2 regions of the Lactobacillus amylovorus DSM 20531 genome follow, and region 2 is predicted to be linked to the other one. Evidence: a T-box and tRNA genes for the amino acid it is inferred to sense, from the RefSeq annotation. Region 2 holds a T-box; the other holds one or more tRNA genes.
The links. The T-box of region 2 lies ahead of leuS (leucine--tRNA ligase). A T-box ahead of a tRNA ligase gene usually reads a tRNA of that ligase, here a tRNA-Leu.

Region 1 (10,959 bases), 980 kb from region 2:
ATGCTTAACAATGCCGATGAAACTGACACTCCTTTGAAGCAGAACTTAACCCAGTTGGGTAAGACTTTAACCATCATGATTTTGGCAATCTGTGTGATTGTCTTTGCCGTTGGTATGTTAAAAGCAAATCCAGCCGACCGTAATTCTACTTTGATGATTAACATGTTCTTAGTTGCCGTATCACTTGCCGTAGCTGCAATTCCAGAAGGACTTCCAGCTATTGTTACGATTATTTTGGCATTAGGAACCCAAACGATGGCTAAACATAAGGCAATCGTTAGAAAATTGCCTGCCGTTGAAACTTTGGGTGCTACCGACATTATTTGTTCAGATAAGACTGGTACTTTGACTCAAAACAGAATGACCGTTGAAAAGGTCTTCCATGACGGCGCAGTTCACGACGACAGCGACGAGATTAGCGAAACTAATCCTGCACTTTTGTCCATGGTTTTGGCCAACGATACTCAAATTGAAAACGGTGGTAACCTTTTAGGTGACCCAACCGAAACTGCTTTGATTCAATTTGCCTTCGATCAAAGTATTGACGTAGAAACTTTGCTTAAAAAGTACAAGCGTGTCCAAGAAGTACCATTTGATTCAGAACGTAAATTGATGAGTACTGTTAACGTAGATGGTGATAAATACTATGTTGCCGTTAAGGGTGCTCCTGATATGCTTTTGAAGCGTATTACTAAGATTGATATTAACGGTAAGATTGAACCAATCACCGATGAAGACAAGAAAAATATTCTTGAAACTAACAAGAATATGGCCAAGAAAGCTTTGCGTGTGCTGGGTTTGGCTTACAAGACCGTTGATGAACTTTATGATGATCCATCTACTGACAACGTTGAACAAGATTTGATCTTCGCTGGACTTGTCGGCATGATCGACCCAGAACGTGGCGAAGCTAAGGACGCTGTTGCCGAAGCTAAGAGCGCTGGTATTAGAACCGTGATGATTACTGGTGACCACCAAACTACCGCTCAAGCCATCGCAGAACGTTTGGGGATTATTGAAAAAGGTCAAGACAAGCGCGTTTTAACCGGTGCTGAACTTGATAAATTAAGCGATGACTACTTCACTAAGCACGTTGGCGACTACAGCGTTTATGCCCGTGTTTCTCCAGAACACAAGGTAAGAATCGTTAAGGCATGGCAAGCAAACAACAAGATCGTTGCCATGACCGGTGACGGTGTTAATGATGCCCCAAGTTTGAAGCAAGCCGACATTGGTATCGGTATGGGGATCACTGGTACTGAAGTATCAAAGGGTGCCAGTGATATGGTCTTAGCCGATGATAACTTCGCTACGATTGTTGAAGCTGTTAAGCAAGGCCGTAAAGTCTTTAGTAACATTCAAAAAGCTATTTTGTACTTGATGAGTTGTAACGTTGGTGAAGTTTTGACAGTCTTCATGATGACCATGCTTGGCTGGGACATTTTGGCTCCAGTGCAACTGCTTTGGATCAACTTGGTAACTGATACTTTGCCAGCTATTGCCTTAGGTGTTGAACCAGTTGAAGACGGGATTATGAAACGTAAGCCTCGTGGTAAGAATTCTAACTTCTTCAGCGGCGGTGTAGCTAGCTCCATTATTTACCAAGGTGTTTTGGAAGGTATCTTAGTTTTAGGTGCTTACCAAATTGGCCTTCATGTTGGTCCGCACGTAGGTAATGTTGCTATGAAACATGGGGATGCCTTGACCATGGCCTTCCTTACTTTGGGACTGATTCAGTTATTCCACGCAATTAACTCTAAGTTCATTCACCAATCAATTTTCAGAAAGCACACATTTGCCAACAAGTGGTTCAACGGTGCGATTATTATCTCAGCCTTGATTATGGTTGCTGTTGAATTGCCATTCATGACTAAGTTCTTCGACGTAACTGAACTTGACGGTGATCAATGGCTAGTAATTCTAGTTGCTGGTATCTGCATGATCTTAATTGTCGAAATCGTCAAATTTGTTCAAAGAAGAATGGGAAAAGAATAAAGTTTGGCAAAAATAGAGAAAAAAGCTTGAGTTTGCTCAAGCTTTTTTATTATGCTTAAAAGTAAGATTATTTTAAGGAAGTTTATGTTAATGAAAAGTTTTTTATTTCGTCTTTATTTAGCGTGGATGAAGTTTCTAAGCAGATTTACTACGATGGAAGACAATACGGTTGTGGTTTTAAACGGTTCGGGTCGTTCTGGCTCAAACGGTTATGCTTTTTACAAATGGCTCTTAGTTAACCACCCTGAATTTAACACTACGTTGGTAGAGCCATGGCCATCATCTCACCTTAAGTGGCAAACTTGGCAAAAGATCGGGGCAGCGCGTTACGTAGTCACTACGCACCAGCCTTTTAAGGTACGCAAGCACCAGATCAATGTGCAATTGTGGCATGGCGTACCTTTGAAAAGAATGGGCATCATGGCCAACAATACCAAGTACCGTGACAACAAGCGTAATGAAAAGTTGTGGCATAAGAATGCGGATATCGTTGCTTCAAGTTCTGATTTATACGAGACCTTGATGAGTGCCTGCATGGCAATTGAAACTAAGAAGTACCAAAAAATTGGTTTTCCTAGATTGGACTTGTTAGATTCGCCAGTAATTTCTAAAAAGCAACTCTTGCAAGACTTGTTTGATACTGAAGATGAGCAAGCACAAATCGGCATCTACATGCCAACCTTTAGATACGAGCTTGAAGATAAAACCATCATGGACAAGATCAAGGAAGGCAACTTCTTTGCCTTTGAAGATTTTGATGGTAAAAAGTTAAATGAAGAGCTCAAGAAGCGTCATCAATATTTGATTGTAAAATTGCATCCCTACGAAATGCGCCTATTTAGTGCATTCAAAAGTAGCTATTCCAACATTGCCTTTTTAAACAACGATTACTTGTTTGAACATGACTACGACTTGTACGAACTGCTCGGTGACACCGACTTTTTGATGACTGACTTCTCATCAATTTACTTCGACTACTTGCACTTGAACAAGCCAATCGTGTTCGTTACCAACTTCCTTAAGCAATATGAAAAAACACGTGGCCTATTGATGGGACCATACAGTGAAATTACGCCAGGAATTAGCGTAAATTCAGAACAAGAATTGATTGATAATCTTGATCATTTGGATAACCAGCAAATTGCTAACCGTAGGCTTTACTGGCTGCATTTGACCAGCCAAGTGAAGGGCCCATATTGCGAAAAAGTCTTTAAATATATGACGCAGGAATATAGAGGGTAGAATATGCGCAAAACGTTTTTAAATATTCTTTATAACGCGATCTATCAGATTTTCATTGTTTTGGTCCCGTTGATTACGGTGCCATATTTGTCTAGAGTCTTAGGGCCAAAAACTTATGGGATCTACAGTAGTGTTAACAACACTGTGCAGTTTTTGATGATTTTTTGTATCCTGTCAGTTTCTTATGTAGGGATGCGAACGATTTCGCGTACGCGGACTTATGGTACGCCGGAAGAATTGACTAGAGCCTTTTGGGGCTTGTGGTACTTTCAAGGTATTGCCGGTTTAATTACGATTGCCATTACCGTTTTTGTAACGACCGTTTTTCATGTACAATACTGGTTCTACATTTTACTCATGGTGCCATATTTGATCTCAGCGCAGGTCGATATCTCTTGGTTCTTCCAAGGGCTAGCCGACTTCGGCCGCGTTGTTTTGAAAAATACGGCAGTAAAGCTGGTCAGTGTAGTTTTGATTTTGCTTTGGGTAAAATCACCAGCTGACTTGTGGAAGTATTTACTGATCATGTCAGTGTCAACGATGCTGGGGTCATTTGTCTTTTGGCTTGACATTTACCGTTACGTGGGTAACCCTGTGGCTCATTTTTACAAATTCAAGAAAACCGCAATCGCAATCGGTACGTTGATGATCCCGCAAATTGCGACGCAGATTTATACGTCGTTGGATAAGCCAATATTGGGCCTTTTTTCTAGTTCAACGCAAGTATCTTTCTATGACAACTCGCAGCGCATCTCAAACATGATCTTGGGCGTGATCACCAGTATTTCCCTGGTTATCATGCCTAAGATGGCTAGTGAAGGTAAAGAAGCCCAAAAGGTCGTCATGAAAAAGTCGCTTGAAGCAACCGTCATGCTCGGTACTTTGTTTGCCGTGATCATTATGGCTAATACCAAGCAATTCGTACCGTTCTTCTTTGGCAATAAGTATATTCCGATGACACCGCTGATGTTTTGGTTTACTTTAACCATCATCATGATTCCAACCGGTGGTGTCTTTGCTAACCAATTTGCCTTGGCCAATCGCCGCGATAAGGACTATGCTTTTCCTGTAGTCATTGGGGCTATTTTAGAAATTATCTTAAGTTATCTACTTGATCGTCATTACGGCGCTATGGGTGCCATGATCGCTATCTTAATTACGGAAGCCGTAGTTTTGGTCTTGCGTTTGTGGGTAGTACGCGATGGTTACAAATTTACTTACGTCTTTCACGATGTACCCAAGTATATATTGATTGCTATTATTACCTTAGCTGTTGGGATGTTCATGCCTAACTTTATTTCGTCAGCCTTTTTCAACATGGCAGTTAAATCAATCATCATGTTTGTCATTTACGTGGCCTTGATGTTCTTATTAAAGCTGGACTTCAACGAAGATATTATTAAGCTAGTCAAAAATTTCTTTAAACGAGGTTAAAAATGATTCCAAAAATGATTCATTATGTTTGGGTCGGGCATAATCCGAAGAGCAAGATCATCCAAGAATGTATTGCGACTTGGAAAAAGAATTTGCCTGATTTTAAATTTGTGGAATGGAACGAAGACAACTTTGATATGCATGAAAATAAATATATTGAACAGGCATATCAAGCTAAAAAATGGGCCTTTGTGTCCGACTATATTCGTGCCAAAGCTATTTATGAACAGGGCGGCATTTATTTGGATACTGATGTGCGTGTAGTGTGCGACTTAACGCCGCTGTTAAATGATCGTGCGTTTATCGGCTTTGAAAATAATGACTACTTGTCTGCCGCAATTTTTGGCGCAGAAAAGGGCCATCCTTTCATGCAGGACATTTTGGACTACTATAAGGACCGCAACTTTGAATACGACGTCAACAATCAAATGGCTGGGGTCAACAGTGTTTCTGTGACCGACATGTTGATTGATAAATATGGTTTAAAGATTGGTAATAAGGAGCAAATGTTAAAAGAGGACATCCACGTTTATCCTGATGGCGTTTTGTGCAATCCATCGGCGGATTCTAAGAGCATTCACTTGTTTACAGGAACTTGGATGAACGGCAAGCACTCTTTTAAGCATAAGATCGTGACGGATTTGAAGCGCCACATTAATACGCCAAAAGGTGCCGGTTTATATGCGAAGTGGATTCGATGAGACAAGAAGAATTACAAAAATTAACAGAACAAATTTCAAGGGACTATTTTCATCGTCCCTTTTTGCATATGGTGAAAATTAATCACCGGATGAGAACAACGGGTGGCCGCTATCATTTAGATGACCATCATATTGAAATTAATGCGCATTTTTTAGAAGCAAAAAATCAAAAATATTTGGTGGGCATTATTAAACATGAACTGTGTCACTACCATCTGCATTTAATGGGGCTAGGCTACCAGCATAAAGATCGCGATTTTAAAATTCTGCTTAATAGGGTAGGTGGCAGTCGCTACGCACCTGATATTGGTTTAAGACGCCGGAAAAAATATAAATATCTTTATGTCTGTGAAAACTGCGGGCTAAAATATCCACGCATGCGCAGAATAAATACGATCCGCTATAGGTGTGGCAAATGCAAGGGGCGCTTGCGTTTAGCGCGTACTTTTTAAAGAAAATAATAAATAAAATTAAATTATTTTCGAAATTTACTTGCACATCACTCGAATTTAGTCTATTATAGTTACTGTTCCGCGGGCGTGGCGGAATGGCAGACGCGCAAGACTAAGGATCTTGTGATCGCTTTAGATCGTGGAAGTTCGAGTCTTCTCGCCCGCACAAATTAAGAAGTCGCAGTGAGCGACTTCTTTTTTTTATATATTTTTCGGGTATACTTTAATTAATGGATTAAAGGAATTGGAATTATGGCAAAAAAGCGTAAATCAAGAATACCAAAAAGTGTAAAGTTAGTTGTTCGCGTATTTATTATTTTGTTTGTGTTGCTGATTGCCTTCGTGGGCTTTCGTTACTACAGACGCTATGCAATTCAATCTGAGCAGATCAGACAAGCGCAGTTGCAGCGCCAGCAAGAACAGGCAAAATTACTTAAACAAAGAAAAGCTTTTATTAAAAAGATCGGGCCAATTGCGCGTGAGGTCGACAAGTCTTATGATCTTTTGCCAAGTATCACGATTGCTCAGGCCTGCCTTGAAAGTAACTATGGCCAAAGCGATTTATCGCAAAAGTACAACAACTTATTCGGCGTTAAGGGGACTAACCCGAATACTTCGGCCGTGATGACGACAAAAGAATACGTTAAGGACAAGTGGGTAACTGTGAAGGCGCGTTTCCAAATATACGACTCATACGAGGCTTCTATTCGTGCCCATGCTAGATTATTCCAAAACGGGACAACGTGGAACCACGACCAATATAAGCACGTTTTAGCGTCAAAGGATTATAAGACGCAGGCCAAGGCTTTGGTTACCGATGGCTACGCAACCGATCCGGATTATGCTGACAAATTGATTAATTTAATTGAACAATTTGACCTCGAAAAATATGATAAGTAAATCTTTAAAGCAACGAATGTTCGTTGCTTTTTTGGTATAATGTTTAAGTTGCATTAATGAATTATTTTTTGTGAAGGAGACAATAATGAGCGAAAAATCTATCTTAGCTGGTTTGAATCCGCAACAAAAGAAAGCTGTCGAGACGACCGAAGGTCCGCTTTTGGTTGTTGCTGGCGCGGGTTCAGGCAAAACTTCTGTCTTGACAAGGCGTATTGCTTACTTAGTTGAAGAAAATCAAGTGGCACCATGGAATATTTTGGCCATTACCTTCACTAACAAAGCCGCAACTGAAATGCGTGAACGTGAACAAAAGTTGCTTGGCCCAGCTGCCGAGAATATTTGGATGTCAACTTTCCATGCCCTCTGCGTCAGAATTTTGCGTAGGGATGCGGAAAAGATTGGCTACAGCCACAACTTTTCAATTGCGGACTCAGCTGAACAATTGACTTTGGTGAAGCACATCGAAAAGGACTTGAACATTAATCCTAAGATGTACGACCCACGTGGCGTTTTAGCTGCAATTTCTAACGGTAAGAACGACTTGCTTGATCCAGAAGCATTTGAAACTACTGCTTCTTCACCTTTTGAAAAGATGGCGGCCAAGATCTACAAGGAATACCAAAGAAGATTGCGCAGAGATCAAATCATGGATTTTGACGATTTGATCATGCAGACCTTGGTTTTGTTTAAAAAAGATCCAGAAACGCTGCATTATTACCAAAACAAGTTCCGCTATATTTTGGTTGACGAATACCAGGATACTAACGAAGCACAATACCAATTGTGTCATGCTTTGGCTGCCCAATATAAGAATATCTGCGTTGTTGGGGATGCTGATCAGTCAATTTACGGCTGGCGTGGCGCTAATATGGAAAACATCATGAACTTTGAGCATGATTACCAAAAAGATGGCGTAAGAACCGTCAAGCTAGAACAAAATTACCGTTCAACTGGCCACATTTTGTCTGCCGCTAACTCAGTGATTAAGAACAACCAAAACCGCAAGGACAAGAACTTGTGGACTGATCAAGGCGAAGGACAAAAGGTTACTTACTACCAAGCTCAAAGCGGCGATGATGAAGCGCACTACATTATTTCCAAGATCCAAGAAGAAGTTAAGGACAAGCACCGTTCTTACAAGGATTTTGCCATTCTTTATCGAACTAACGCCCAATCGCGTACAGTCGAAGAAGCTTTTGTTAAGTCAAACATTCCTTACCAAATTGTTGGTGGTCACAAGTTCTACGACAGAAAAGAAATTAAGGATGTCATGGCTTATTTGAAGTTGGTGGCTAACCCTGCCGATACGATGAGCATGAACCGCATCATCAATACGCCTAAGCGTGGAATTGGTGCTGCAACTGTGGATAGGTTGTTAACATTTGCTGATGACAACCACTACACCGTTTTAGATGCGATGGACCATGTGGCAGAAAGTCCAATTAGTACGCGAGCTGCTAAGAAGTTGAGCGACTTTGGCGCAAAGCTGAGGGATGCGATTGCTTATGCGCAAACTAGTAGCGTTACCGGTTTAACCGAAAAAATCTTAGAAGACTTTGATTATACTGATGCTTTAAAGGCTGAAAATACCATTGAATCTGAGACACGTCTTGAGAACTTGGACGAATTCTTATCTGTAACCAAACGTTTTGACGATCATTACGAACCTGAAGAAGACGATTCTAATCCACTAAGCGACTTCTTAGCTGAAGTATCACTTTTAAGCGACCAAGACGATTTAGACGAAGACGATAACCAAGTAGCCTTGATGACTTTGCACGCTGCTAAGGGTCTAGAATTCCCAGTTGTCTTCTTGATCGGCATGGAAGATGGCCTCTTCCCATTGCAAAGATCAATGATGGACGATAATGAATTAGAAGAAGAGCGACGTTTGGCTTATGTTGGTATTACCCGTGCCAAGCAAGAACTGTTCTTAACTAATGCCTACTCACGTATGATGTACGGCAGAATGCAGAACAATCCGCCTTCAAGATTTTTGGATGAAATTGATTCTAAGGACCTTCATAAAGAAGAAAATGAAAAGCTCGAAGGCAGTTTTATCAAGTCCAGCTTTGCGGCTACTTCTGCTCCTTTTGCTAGAAAGGCAGAACGTGCTCGTGCCACAGTTTATACTGCTAAAAAAGCCAGCGGTGCTGTCGGTGCCGAAAAGAAGGGCTGGAGCGTTGGTGATCAAGTAGAACACAAAGCTTGGGGCCGCGGCGTAGTAACCAAGGTCAATGGCACTGGCGAAGACATGGAACTTGATATTGCCTTTCCAGGTAAGGGCATTAAGAGACTTTTGGCTGCGTTTGCGCCAATTAAGAAGGTATAATTGGAATAAATGAGATTTTAATCAGGAGGGCAAAAATGGCAGAAATTACTCTTGATGAAGCCAAAAAAGAGGCTGCTTCACTTAGAACCCAATTGAATGAATGGGCCGATGCATACTACTCAAAAGATGCACCTGAAGTTGAAGATAATGTCTATGATCAAAGCTATAATCGTTTGCTTGAACTCGAAAAAGAGTTCCCAGAGATAGTCACACCCGATTCAATTACGCAAAGAGTTGGTGGACAAATTGACAACGATTTTACTAAAGTTGAGCACCCGATTCCTATGCTTTCAATGGGGGATGTCTTTTCAAAAGAAGAATTGAAAGAATTTGACCAACGGATGCAAAAATTGGTTGGCCACCCCGTTGAATACAACGTCGAATTAAAGATCGATGGTTTGTCATTATCGCTTGAATATGAAAACGGTAAGTTAGTTCGTGCTTCGACTCGTGGTAACGGTTATGTAGGTGAAGATGTAACGGCTAACGCGCATTACATTGCCGACATTCCGCAAACTTTGCCAGAGCCTTTGACTACGGAAGTGCGTGGCGAATGTTACATGGGCAAGGAAGCCTTTGCCAAGCTTAACGAAGAGCGTGAAGAACAAGGTTTGAGCGTTTTTGCCAATCCACGTAACGCTGCAGCCGGTTCGCTTCGTCAGCTTGACCCTAAGGTAACGAAGAAGCGTCAACTGAGCACCTTTATCTATACTTGGGTTAATCCACCAGAAGGTATTACTAGCCAGCACCAAGCCATTGAGCGCATGCACGAATTAGGTTTTCACACTAATGAAACCGGTCGAAAATTAGCTACGCTTGATGAGATCTTTGACTTTATTGATGAATATACGGCTAAGCGTAACAGTTTGACCTATGGCATCGATGGGATCGTATTGAAGATTGATGATTTAAACATTGAACAAGAATTGGGTAATACCGTAAAAGTGCCACGTTGGGAAATTGCTTATAAGTTCCCACCAGAAGAACAAGAGACAATTGTCCGCGACATCGTTTGGACGGTTGGCCGTACCGGTGTAGTAACGCCAACTGCTGTGATGGATCCCGTTCAACTTGCTGGTACAACTGTTGCTAGAGCTTCGCTGCACAACCCTGACTATTTAAATGAAAAGGGCGTTCGCATTGGCGATACGGTTAAATTGCACAAGGCCGGCGACATCATTCCAGAAATCTCTGAAGTTGTTTTAGCAAAGCGTCCAGCAGATTCAGAGCCTTACAAGATTCCTGATACTTGTCCATCATGTGGTCAAAAACTGGTTCACTTAGAAGACGAAGTAGCTCTTCGCTGCATTAACCCATCTTGTCCAGCCCAAGTAGAAGAAGGAATTACCCACTTTGCATCGCGTCCTGCGATGAATATTGCCGGCTTAGGTCCTAAGATCGTTAAACAGTTAATTGCCAAGGATTTGGTGCACAACGTTGCCGATCTTTACCACTTAACTGCCGATGATTTGGCCGAGCTTGATCACTTTAAGGAAAAATCGATCAATAATTTGCTTACTGCAATTGATAATTCCAAGTCAAATTCAGTAGAATTGTTAATTACAGGCCTTGGAATTGATCACGTTGGAGCAAAAGCAGCCCGTTTAATCGCCCAAAAATTTAAAAATCTGTCAAAGATTATGGCTCAAGGGGTGCAAGATATTGCTTCAATAGATACAATAGGCATGACGATTGCCGAATCGATGACTACGTATTTTGCTCAGCCTGAAGTGCAAAAGCTGATTGAAGAATTGCGCGAAAGTGGTTTGAACATGGATTACCTCGGTGAAGATGAAGAAGCTGCACCTGATAACCCATTCAAAGATAAAACAGTTGTATTAACTGGAAAATTAGAGCATTATACAAGAAGTGAATTTACCAAGAAGTTGCAAGCCTTAGGTGC
Region 2 (10,959 bases):
TGTATTTTTGTTCTATGCTTTAAAAGAAGTTAAAAACAGAGTACCACAAGAGGCAAAGCCCAAATACTATAAGCAAATTTTTAGTGGCTATAAGTTTATCAAAAATAACCAATTTCTAAATCATTATTTTTGGTCTTCAATCCTGTACTCATTTGTAACGCCAGCAATGACAATCTTATTGCCACGAATCGCCCAAAGAAGCGGTAAAGCCAGCTTCTATAGTATGTTCTACATCTGCTTCATGCTTGGTTTTATCATCGGTGCAACTATTGCAGGTAAATTAACTGTACGAATAAAAACTATTGGTTTTACCTGGCTAAGTAGTGCTATTCCCTTAATTTCGATGATCTTCTTCAGTAATAGTTGGCTCATCTTCATGGGACTGATTTTTCTATTTGGTTTGATGACAAGCATTCATAATATTTTAGCTGAGTCAATGATTCAAATTACCTCAAATGACGAAGTACTTGGACGTGTTTTAACCACTATTCGCACTAGTACCTCTATTGGTGGACCGATTAGTTCAATTGCAGCTGGTATTTTGCTTGATAATTCTGACGAAACAGTTTTGATCTTGGCCTGCGGATTCATCATTCTTGTTAGTGGATTTAATATTTTCAGAGCAATTGGTAAAACAGCATAAAAAAACCACAGAGTCGATTTTTCAACTCTGTGGTTTTTAAATATCAAAGTGTTTTTACTTTAAGTTGTTGTAGTAGTCTGGGGCTACATCTTCGTACCAAGTAGTCTTAGCCTTGTCAGTATCAGCCATGATTGAAAGGTGTGAGAACCATGAATCTTTAGCTGCACCATGCCAGTGTCTAGTGTTTGGTGAAACAATGTAAACGTCACCTGGGGTCATCTTGTGAGCTGGCTTCCCCTCTTCTTGTACCCAGCCTTCACCAGCAACACAAACTAAGATTTGTGGAACTGTGTGTTCATGCCACTTGTTAATACAGCCTGGTTCAAAGTTAACATTTGCAATGTTGCAGTTAGCTTTGGTTGCAAGTGGGTTTAAGTAACTTTTACCGGTGAAATACTTTGCGTATGCATCGTTTGATGTACCAAAACCAAATGGAGTATTCTTTACTTCTTCTTCATTCTTAGCCATATTATTATCCTTCTTTTCTTTATTGATTGCTTATCATTTATTTCAATTAATATTCTATTCTCAAAAGAAGGAATTGAGAAATATTTATAATTACTAGTTAGTTATAACTTTTGCTTATAGTAAATGTTATAATAAAGGTCCTTGGCAGGGGCACTAAAGTCGATTTAAATTAAATCGGCTTTTTTCTCACTCTTTTTATGAAAGCGCTTTTATTATAATGAATTCTATGTTAAAGTAAATGGTGTAAAGGATAATATGAATTGGAATAAACATTATGATGTTTATTCTCCAGATAAGGAGATGGCTTATTATGACAGCCACTATTGGAATTACTTTTTTAGCACTTGAACTAATTGGGGTCTTTGTTTTAACTGCAATTACTCCAGATTAGCTATCATTACAAATGCAACACTCCTAGAATAATTTTTGCACATTGTTTAAAACCCTTAAATGTAACAAAAAACAACCAATGTCTGAATGACGACATTGGTTGTTTTTGTCTTATTCAATTTTAACCATGGATGTGAAACTTAACCAAAATATTTTCGATTCGACTACCCATAATCTTTTGGGCTAAATCCGTCTTCAATGCAGCAAAGCCATAAAAGGCAATACCGACACTAACAGATAAAATTACTAAAATCAGAGCCGTAATTCTATGATCTGGATTCAAGAACTTGCCTAAACCCATTTCTACCAATTTAACAATCAAGAACATCCCGATTGAAAATGCAGTGATTCCGATTAATCTGCGGCTGGTTCTATTCAAATTGAAATCATATTGTACTTCCAAGTGTTTAAGTGATAAAAGCACAATTACTAATAAACCAAGATTAGTAGCAACTAGTGGTCCGTAGATCTTGAATAAAAAGATCATTGGGAACTGCAAGATCCCTTTTAGAATTAAACCTAAGACTAAATATTTAATAGCCAGGCCATTTTCTGATAAACCTTGCAAAATTGCCATTAATACCGTGAACAAACCCAAGCTAATTGCAGTAAATGAAGATAAGTAAAGCACTTTACTACCAAGTGGATCTGGACCATAAAAGACGGTATAAATTGGTCTACTAATAGCTGCCATCCCAAATGCGGCTGGAATCATTACGAATAAGAACAAGTCCATCGTATTCGCAATCTGTCTAGAAATGCTTCTGAAGTCGCCCCTTGTATGCGCTGCTGATAAAAGCGGAATTGCAGTTACCGCCATCGCACTAGCCAAAGAAACGATAATCATAATTAACTTGTTAGCATTCAAACCAAACAGTGCGTACCAGTCTTCAATTGTATCTGAGCTAGCGTGAACCAAACCAGCAATCATTGGGTGGAAAGTATATTGGTCAACCAATGAGAACAAGGTAATTCCTGAATCAATAATGATAAATGGAATAGCCTGTTCAATAATTTCCACAAATAATTGTGTGGTTGAAACTCGCAGACGATTATTGGAATGAGCAACTAAGCTATCTAGCTGCTTTCTTCTTGAAAATAAGAACCAGACAAGCAAGCCGATACCAAATGCGGCACCAATTGCGGCAGCTAAATTAGATTGAATAACTGCGTGGACATATGAACCATGCTGCACTTGCATAATTACAAAGGCAGTTAACAGCATCCATACCACACGCGCAAACTGCTCCACAAATTGCGACATGGCACTCGGCATCATATCCGCGTAACCCTGGAAATATCCACGCATGATACTCAAAATCGGAATAATCAAAATGGCATAAGACAAGCTACGCATAACCGCAACCTGTCTCGGATCGCTTTGACTCCCATTTGACGCCAAAAGCGGCGAGACAAAATACATAATCGCGGCCGATACGACACCTAGGATTGCCATTAGGACTAATCCTCTATGAAATAGTTTACGTCCAATACCATATTCGTTTAGCGCATTGTACTTGGCTACCTGCTTGGCAATTGCACCGGGAATTCCAGCAGTCGAAATCAGAATAAAAATGGTATAGATATTATAACTTCGAGCCGTCAACGCATTAGCAATATTCCCATATGCACCCATCCATGCATACCATGGAATGATATATAGCGCACCTAGAATTCTTGAAGCAATCGAACCAAAGGTCATCCATGCGGAGCCTTTTAGAAACGTATTTTGTGTATCTTTGCTATTTAAGTTATTTTCTTCTTCCATGAATTTTCCCTAATAAGAAGTATTAACTAATTAATTATCACGCAATTTAAGCGATAAGTATAAAACTTATTGTTCTTTTAGGAAAAACTTAACTTATTTAGCTACGATGTTAACGATCTTGTTTGGTACGACGATAACTTTCTTAACGTCCTTGCCTTCTAAGAATTTTTGAACGTGTGGAAGTGCCATAGCTTGTTTTTGAACGTCGTTTCTGTCAGCATCCTTAGCTGCTTGGAACTTGCCACGAAGCTTACCGTTGACTTGAACCATGATTTCAACAGTTGATTCAACTAACTTAGCTGGATCGTAAGTTGGCCACTTAGCGTAAGTAATTGATTCATCATGACCAAATATTTGCCAAATTTCTTCCATCATGTGTGGAGCAACTGGCGCCAAAAGCTTAACGAAGCCTTCTGCGTATTCCCGTGGAATAGTCTTAGCCTTTTGTGCAGCATTGATGAAGACCATCATTTGAGAAATAGCAGTGTTGAAATGAAGTGCATCAAAGTCTTCAGTTACCTTCTTAACAGTTTCGGCGTAAACCTTATCAAGTTCGCCATCGTTCTTATCAACAATGCGTTCTTGAGGAATTGCCTTAAGGTCAAGGTCGTTAACGAATAGACGCCATACACGGTCTAAGAACTTCTTAGTTGAAGCTGGACCATTGTCGTCCCAGTCGATTGATGCATCAAGTGGTCCCATGAACATTTCGTACATTCTAAGTGAGTCTGCACCGTATTCATCGATCACGTCATCTGGGTTAACAACGTTCCCCTTAGACTTAGACATCTTTTCGTGGTTCTTCAAAATCAAACCTTGGTTGTACAAGCGTTGGAATGGTTCCTTGGTTGGAACAACACCCAAGTCGTAAAGAACCTTGTGCCAGAATCTTGCATAAAGAAGGTGACGAACGGCGTGTTCTGCACCACCAATGTAAAGATCAACTGGAAGCCATTGCTTAAGTAAGTCATAGTCAGCTAATTCTTTATCATTGTGTGGGTCAACATAACGAAGGTAGTACCAGCTTGAACCTGCCCAGTTAGGCATAGTGTTAGTTTCACGCTTACCTTTTCTACCGTTTTTATCAACTACATTTACCCAGTCAGTCAAGTTAGCTAATGGACTTTCTGGAGTACCTGATGGCTTAATGTCAGTTGCATGTGGCAAACGAAGTGGCAATTGGTCTTCAGGAACAAGAGTAGTTTCACCATCTTCCCAGTGAATAACTGGAATTGGTTCACCCCAGTAACGTTGACGAGAGAAGTCCCAGTCACGAAGCTTGTAGTTAACCTTCTTTTCACCACAGTTGTGGTCTTCAAGCCAGTCAACCATCTTCTTCTTAGCGTCTTCAATGTTTAAGCCGTTTAAGAATTCTGAATTAATGTGTGGACCATCCTCAGTGAAGGCTTCCTTAGTAATGTCGCCGCCTTTAAGTACTGGATTAATTGGTAAACCAAACTTGGTAGCAAAAGCGTAGTCACGATCATCGTGGGCAGGAACTGCCATTACGGCACCTGTACCGTAGCTTGCTAAAACATAGTCTGAAATCCAGATTGGAACTTCCTTGCCGTTTACTGGATTAATTGCGTAAGCACCAGTAAAGACACCAGTCTTGTTCTTGTTCAAGTCAGTTCTTTCAAGGTCTGATTTTGATTCAATCTTCTTGATGTAGGCATTAACTTCGTCTCTGTGTGCATCAGTAGTAATTTCTTGTACCAACTTGTTTTCTGGAGCAAGAACAGTGTATGAACAACCGAATAAAGTATCAGGACGAGTAGTAAAGATATCGAAGGTCTTGTCGCTGCCCTTAATCTTGAAGGTTACTTGAGCACCAACTGAACGGCCGATCCAGTTTCTTTGCATTTCCTTAACTGGTTCTGGCCAGTCCAAGCCATCAAGGTCTTCCAAAAGACGGTCTGCATATGCAGTCATCTTAAGCATCCATTGACGCATGTTCTTACGGTAAACTGGGTAACCACCACGTTCAGTCTTACCATCGATAACTTCTTCGTTTGCAACAACAGTACCTAAATCTGGTGACCAGTTAACTGGAACTTCGGCTTCATATGCGAGGCCCTTCTTGTACATTTGTTCAAAGACCCATTGAGTCCACTTGTAGTAGTTAGGGTCTGAAGTGGTAACTTCACGGTCCCAGTCATACGAGAAACCTAACTTGTTCAATTGACGCTTGAAGTTAGCAATGTTGTTCTTAGTAACAACTTCTGGATCTTCACCAGTCTTTAAAGCGTATTGTTCAGTTGGCAAACCAAATGCATCCCAACCCATTGGGTGAAGCACGTTGTAGCCTTGTGCACGCTTCATTCTAGAAACAATATCAGTTGCAGTGTATCCTTCTGGGTGACCAACGTGAAGTCCCTTACCAGATGGGAATGGGAACATATCCAATGCATAATAATTCTTCTTATTGGGATCAGTACCTGTCTTAAAAGTATCGTGCTTTGCCCAATAATCTTGCCATTTCTTTTCAACTACTTTGTGGTTATACAAATCATTTACTCCTTTGCAAAATAAAAAGCCCTATGAACTAAATCATAGGACGAAATAATCGCGGTACCACCTAAGTTTCACATAATGTGACACTTAATTTGCTCCTTAACGCGGATGGCAACGATAGGTTCTTATACCAGGACGAGTTCGTAATTTTATTCTAAGGCTTCGCAGCAACCAGCCTCTCTCTGAAAAAATATCCTTACTAATACTTCCTGACCTTTATTTTCTTATAGATAATGATTATAATTTACCACAAATGCTAAAAATTACAAGAGGGGTGCACTTTTTGATTAATACAAAAAATCCACCAAGAGACACCTTAATCCCAGGTGCTATTTTTGTGGTCATCTATGCTGCGTGGGCGATTTTAGTTTCATCAAGCTCACAATTTATCCATAGTTTTGACAACGCAGTAATTAGTATGGTTTGCAACACAAATCCGGCTAACGTTGCTTTTGCCAAAACTTTTACCAATTTAGGTAACACCAACGTAATCACGATTGAAACTATTATTTTATTCATCATTTTAATCGTCTTTAAGCAATACGCCTACGCGTTTTTCACGGCGGGGATAATGATCTGCGCTAACGCTTACAACTGGATCATCAAACATGCCGTTCAACGGCATCGTCCAATTGTCCACCACCTGGTTTATGCGGATGGCTACAGTTTCCCATCTGGTCACTCAGTTGGTAGTGCAGCACTGTTTGGAGTTTTAATTATTTTGACTATTTTGCTCGTGAAAAGCAAATTCTGGAAAACATTGTTGATCATCATTTGGGCACTATTTCCAATCTTGATTGGCTACACTAGAATCTTCGTTCACGTTCACTACCCATCAGATGTGTTTGGTGGTTGGATCGAAGGAATCACCTTTGTCTTACTTGGTTATTCATTCTTGTACCACTTCTACATTGAGCCAAAAATGATGGAGCACAAACGAAAATAAGCGATAAAAAATAAGCATCAACTGATGCTTATTTTTTTGCATTCGTTTTTCTTTTAATGATACAAGTCAAAACGACCAACTGATAATGTTTCCTTTAAACCACCAGTTTCCATCAATGACTTATCAATGATTATTTTCTTCAAAGCTGAAGCCATATATCCTTTGTATCCGTGGCCCATTGCCTTACCTGCAGCCTTAGTTTCACCCACTGCTACAACTACACCTAAATCATGGTAAACGTACTTTGAAGGTCTTGCTTGGCCGTTTATGCGGCTTCTAATATCCTTAGCAGCATAGTTTGCCATTGAAAGAGCCATTTGAGCTGTATTTGGCCATGGCCACTTTTTACCAGGGACCATAACGCTGGAAACATCCCCCAGAAGGTAAATATCATCACTTTCAGGAGCAGTTAAATGATCGCTGACCATTACTCTGCCACGACGATTCTTAAAGCCTGATGCCTCAATCACAGGGCTGCCGCTGAAGCCCATCATCCAAATTCTAGTACCTGCTGGGATTTCCTTGATTTCATCAGAATCTTTCATTTTATATAAAACGGAATGATCTGAAACTCCTTGCACAAAGGCTGGATTAATAATTTCAATACTATTTTTCTTAACTAAACCCAGTGCATAATCTAAGAGCTTACCTTGGAACATTGGCAAAAGAGCTGGCGAACCATCCAGCATCTTGATCGTAATGTCCTTAGCATCTGCTCCGGCCATTTTGGCAAAGCGTGGACGTGCTTCGGCTAAGGCACCTGCTAATTCGATTGCTTGAAAGCCAGCACCGCAGATCACAATTGACAAATGCTTTTTATCTTTATCCTCACGATATGCTTTCATTTCTGCATAAATATGATCACGAATTGCTTGTGCTTCCTTAACATTGCTCATTGGCAAAGCATTTTCTTTAGCACCTTGAATGCCCATATCGTTTAAGACCCAGCCTAAGCCAACTACCAAATAGTCATAGCTAAGCGGTGCATGATTCTTTAATTCAACGTTCTTTTCTTTGATGTTGATCTTTTCTACTCGATCGACAATTAATTCAGTCATATCTTTATCAAGCACATCACTTAACTGATAAGACATTCTCGTATATGGATAACTGCCTGAAGCAACCTCATAGAGTCGCATGGTTTCGTAGTGGTATGGATTTTGATCAACTAGGATAATTTTTACTTCTTTGTGCAATTTCTTTTGTAAAGCGATAACAGTTTTCAAACCTGCATACCCTGCACCTAAAACAACGATTGTTTTCATAATAATCCTCGATTTCTAGCTAAAGCAAAACGCCAATGATGTAAGTAATTGAATAAGTTAAAGCACCTACTAATAGCGTTTTGACTGCACAAATAAACGTTTCAGTTTTTACCTGTTTTTGTAACAGTAATTTGTTTTGCTTATAAACAAACGGTACAATTAAAACTGTTAACCAGACAGTGACTGGTGCAATTTTCAAAAATGGTAAAACAATGATGACTAAAAATGCCAAAACATTTTTCATACTGTAAGCAGTCAATGCGGCTTTTTTACCAATGAAGTGTACGATTGTCTTGCGATGATTGTCTTCATCTTCTTGCGCATCACAGATGTTGTTGGCTAGCATTAAATTAGAAATCCATAACTCGTCAGCTAGAGCCAACAAGAAGACTTGGCCAACACTAAGCCAGTTCCAAGCAAAGACCTGATAAGCATTCAGATAAACGCTCAGCAGTACAATCATAAAGCCCATAGTAAAGCCTGAAGCTAACTCACCTAAGGGCAAACTTGAAATCGGGTGTGGACCAGATGAATAACCAAAACCAATAAAGTAACAGAAGAGACCCATCCATAGAACTGCCCAACCGGTTTGTGAAGCTAGCCAAATTCCGATAGCAGCTGAAATTAGTGTCATGCTGATAATCAGATTTCTGACTAACTTAGGATCGATATTTTCTCGACCAATAATGTTAGTTTTTTGTTGGTAAGATTTACTATCTGCGTGATAATAGTCATTATAATTATCCAACATATCTACTACCATATTGAACATAAACATGGCAATGAAGAAGACAATTGATACGCCCCAGTTAATGGAATGATAATAATATGCACTGAAACATAATCCCAGCGAGAACGGCATCACGCTAGCCGGTTTCGCCTTGATTTCTACCAATTCTAAAAATGTACTTATTGACATCAAGACACTTCCTCTCAAAGATGTCTAATTATTTATAATAATTATAGTTTTATTTAGTTAAGGAACCTCATCAATGAATAATTCTAAACCATGGAAAAAATATCCTCTGATCGCCAGTGAGCTTGAAGAGGTCAACCAATTCATTCAGAAGACCATCAAGACACCACACAAGAGCCTGCAAACTGCTTTATTGCAAATGGCAGATAACGGTGGCAAATATTTACGACCTAGTCTGCTTTTGCTTGCAGCTCATGCAGTGGGCAAAGCTAACAAGCAAACTATCAAGTTAGCTTCATCCATCGAAATTTTACACATGGCCACTTTGATTCATGATGATATCATTGATGACTCCGACGAACGCCGTGGCAACGTAAGCATTCAAGCTGCTTTTGGTAAAGATGTAGCCGTTTATACTGGCGATTTACTCTTTACCGACTTCTTCGACTTGATGCTTAACGCCATTGATGAAAATGAATATCTCGCCCGCAATGCGCAAACGATGCGCAAGATTTTAAACGGGGAATTAGGTCAGATGGCTGAACGTTTTAATCTAAAACAGACACTAGATGACTATCTTGGTGATATCAAAGGTAAAACCGCCGCTCTCTTCCGTTTAGCCGCTGAAGAAGGTGCCCATTTTGCTGGTGGCAATATCGATCAAAGCAGTGCTCTAGCACAATTTGGTGAAAACTTAGGCATTGCCTTTCAAATTGTCGATGACATTCTTGATTACAGCGGTGGCAAGCAGTTAAACAAACCAACGCTAGAGGATTTAGCCACTGGAGTCTATTCTCTGCCACTTTTGCTTGCATTAAACCAACCTGCACTAAGAAATAAGCTGCTACCTTTACTTAACAAGAAACGCCAAATGACTTTAGCAGATATGCAAAAAGTACAAAGTATTCTGTTAGACAGCACTGTTATTGACGATAGTCACAAGTTAGCCCGTCAATATGCGCAAAAGGCAATTGATAACTTAGCCATTTTTAAACCTAATCCTGCTGTTTTATTACTTAAGAAATTACCTAACACGCTGTTAACACGCAGCTTTTAGTCGATCAAAGTCCTTGATCGGCTTTTTTCAATTCACGATAACGTGAATTTTGCCACAATTGTTCTGGCGTACCCTGCATGGCAATCTGACCGTCTTCGATAAAAATAACCTGATTCATTTTTTCAATACCTTGCAAATGGTGAGTTATCCAAATCAAAGTTTTACCATTCAGTTGCTTCATAAAAGTTTCAATGACAGCTTGCTCTGTAATTGGATCTAAACCTACGGTTGGTTCATCTAGCAAAACGATAGGCGTATTTTTCAAAAGAATACGAGCTAAAGATAAGCGGTGCCGCTCACCACCAGAAAAGCGCAATCCCGCTTCTTCTACTTGCGTCTCCAGCTTTTCAGGTAAAGCCTCAATCGTCTTTTTCAAACCTACTCGGTCAAGTACATCCCAGAGTTGATCATCACTTGCCTCTTTATTACCTAAGCGTAGGTTATTAGCAATTGTCGTGTTGAACAAATATGGCTTCTGATTAATGACGCTAAAGTATTTCGGCATTTGATCGCCAAACTTTGTAACATCGATACCATTCAAATCAATTTGTCCTTCAGTTGGCTTTCGATCACCTCTTAATAAGGCAGCCAAAGTACTCTTGCCTGCTCCGCTTTTACCCAAGATCGCAATCTTTTCACCAGCATGAATATTTAAATTAATGCCACGTAAGATTTCTTTCTTAGTATGTAGATAAGTATAGTGAATATTCTGAATAGTTAAATTATATGGTGCTGCAATTGACAGCGCCTTTTCTTTTACCTTTTGATCAGGATCAGGTAGGTTATTCAATCTAACTAATGACTTTTGATAAACATTTGTTTCCTGTGCTGCCGTTGGTAAACCGGCCAAAGCTTCATTGAGTGGAAAGGCCGCCAAAACAAAGGCTGCAATCCAGTTAGTTAATAGACTCTGCTGACCACCAAATTTAGCTGCACCCCAGATAATTAAGCTAATAACTATCAGCAAAAAGAGCATCTGCATCAAGAAATTT

Region 1: it has a tRNA-Leu gene. The T-box ahead of leuS (leucine--tRNA ligase) is inferred to sense a tRNA for this amino acid. The anticodon was not compared.

Annotation. Positions count from the first base shown of each region.
Region 1 covers NZ_CP017706.1:1,618,182-1,629,140, forward strand. The annotation lists gene LA20531_RS08340 (calcium-translocating P-type ATPase, PMCA-type) at 1-1,995, shown strand, start outside; gene LA20531_RS08345 (CDP-glycerol glycerophosphotransferase family protein) at 2,086-3,237, shown strand; gene LA20531_RS08350 (oligosaccharide flippase family protein) at 3,241-4,671, shown strand; gene LA20531_RS08355 (glycosyltransferase family 32 protein) at 4,674-5,372, shown strand; gene LA20531_RS08360 (SprT family protein) at 5,369-5,824, shown strand; tRNA gene LA20531_RS08365 (tRNA-Leu) at 5,906-5,990, shown strand; gene LA20531_RS08370 (glycoside hydrolase family 73 protein) at 6,077-6,724, shown strand; gene pcrA (DNA helicase PcrA) at 6,810-9,056, shown strand; gene ligA (NAD-dependent DNA ligase LigA) at 9,092-10,959, shown strand, end outside.
Region 2 covers NZ_CP017706.1:634,891-645,849, forward strand. The annotation lists gene LA20531_RS03245 (MFS transporter) at 1-643, shown strand, start outside; gene LA20531_RS03250 (cupin domain-containing protein) at 698-1,111, opposite strand; gene LA20531_RS03255 (putative polysaccharide biosynthesis protein) at 1,623-3,269, opposite strand; gene leuS (leucine--tRNA ligase) at 3,363-5,777, opposite strand; T-box leader at 5,820-6,003, opposite strand; gene LA20531_RS03265 (phosphatase PAP2 family protein) at 6,067-6,729, shown strand; gene LA20531_RS03270 (NAD(P)/FAD-dependent oxidoreductase) at 6,783-7,994, opposite strand; gene LA20531_RS03275 (prenyltransferase) at 8,014-8,913, opposite strand; gene LA20531_RS03280 (polyprenyl synthetase family protein) at 8,987-9,967, shown strand; gene cydC (thiol reductant ABC exporter subunit CydC) at 9,972-10,959, opposite strand, start outside.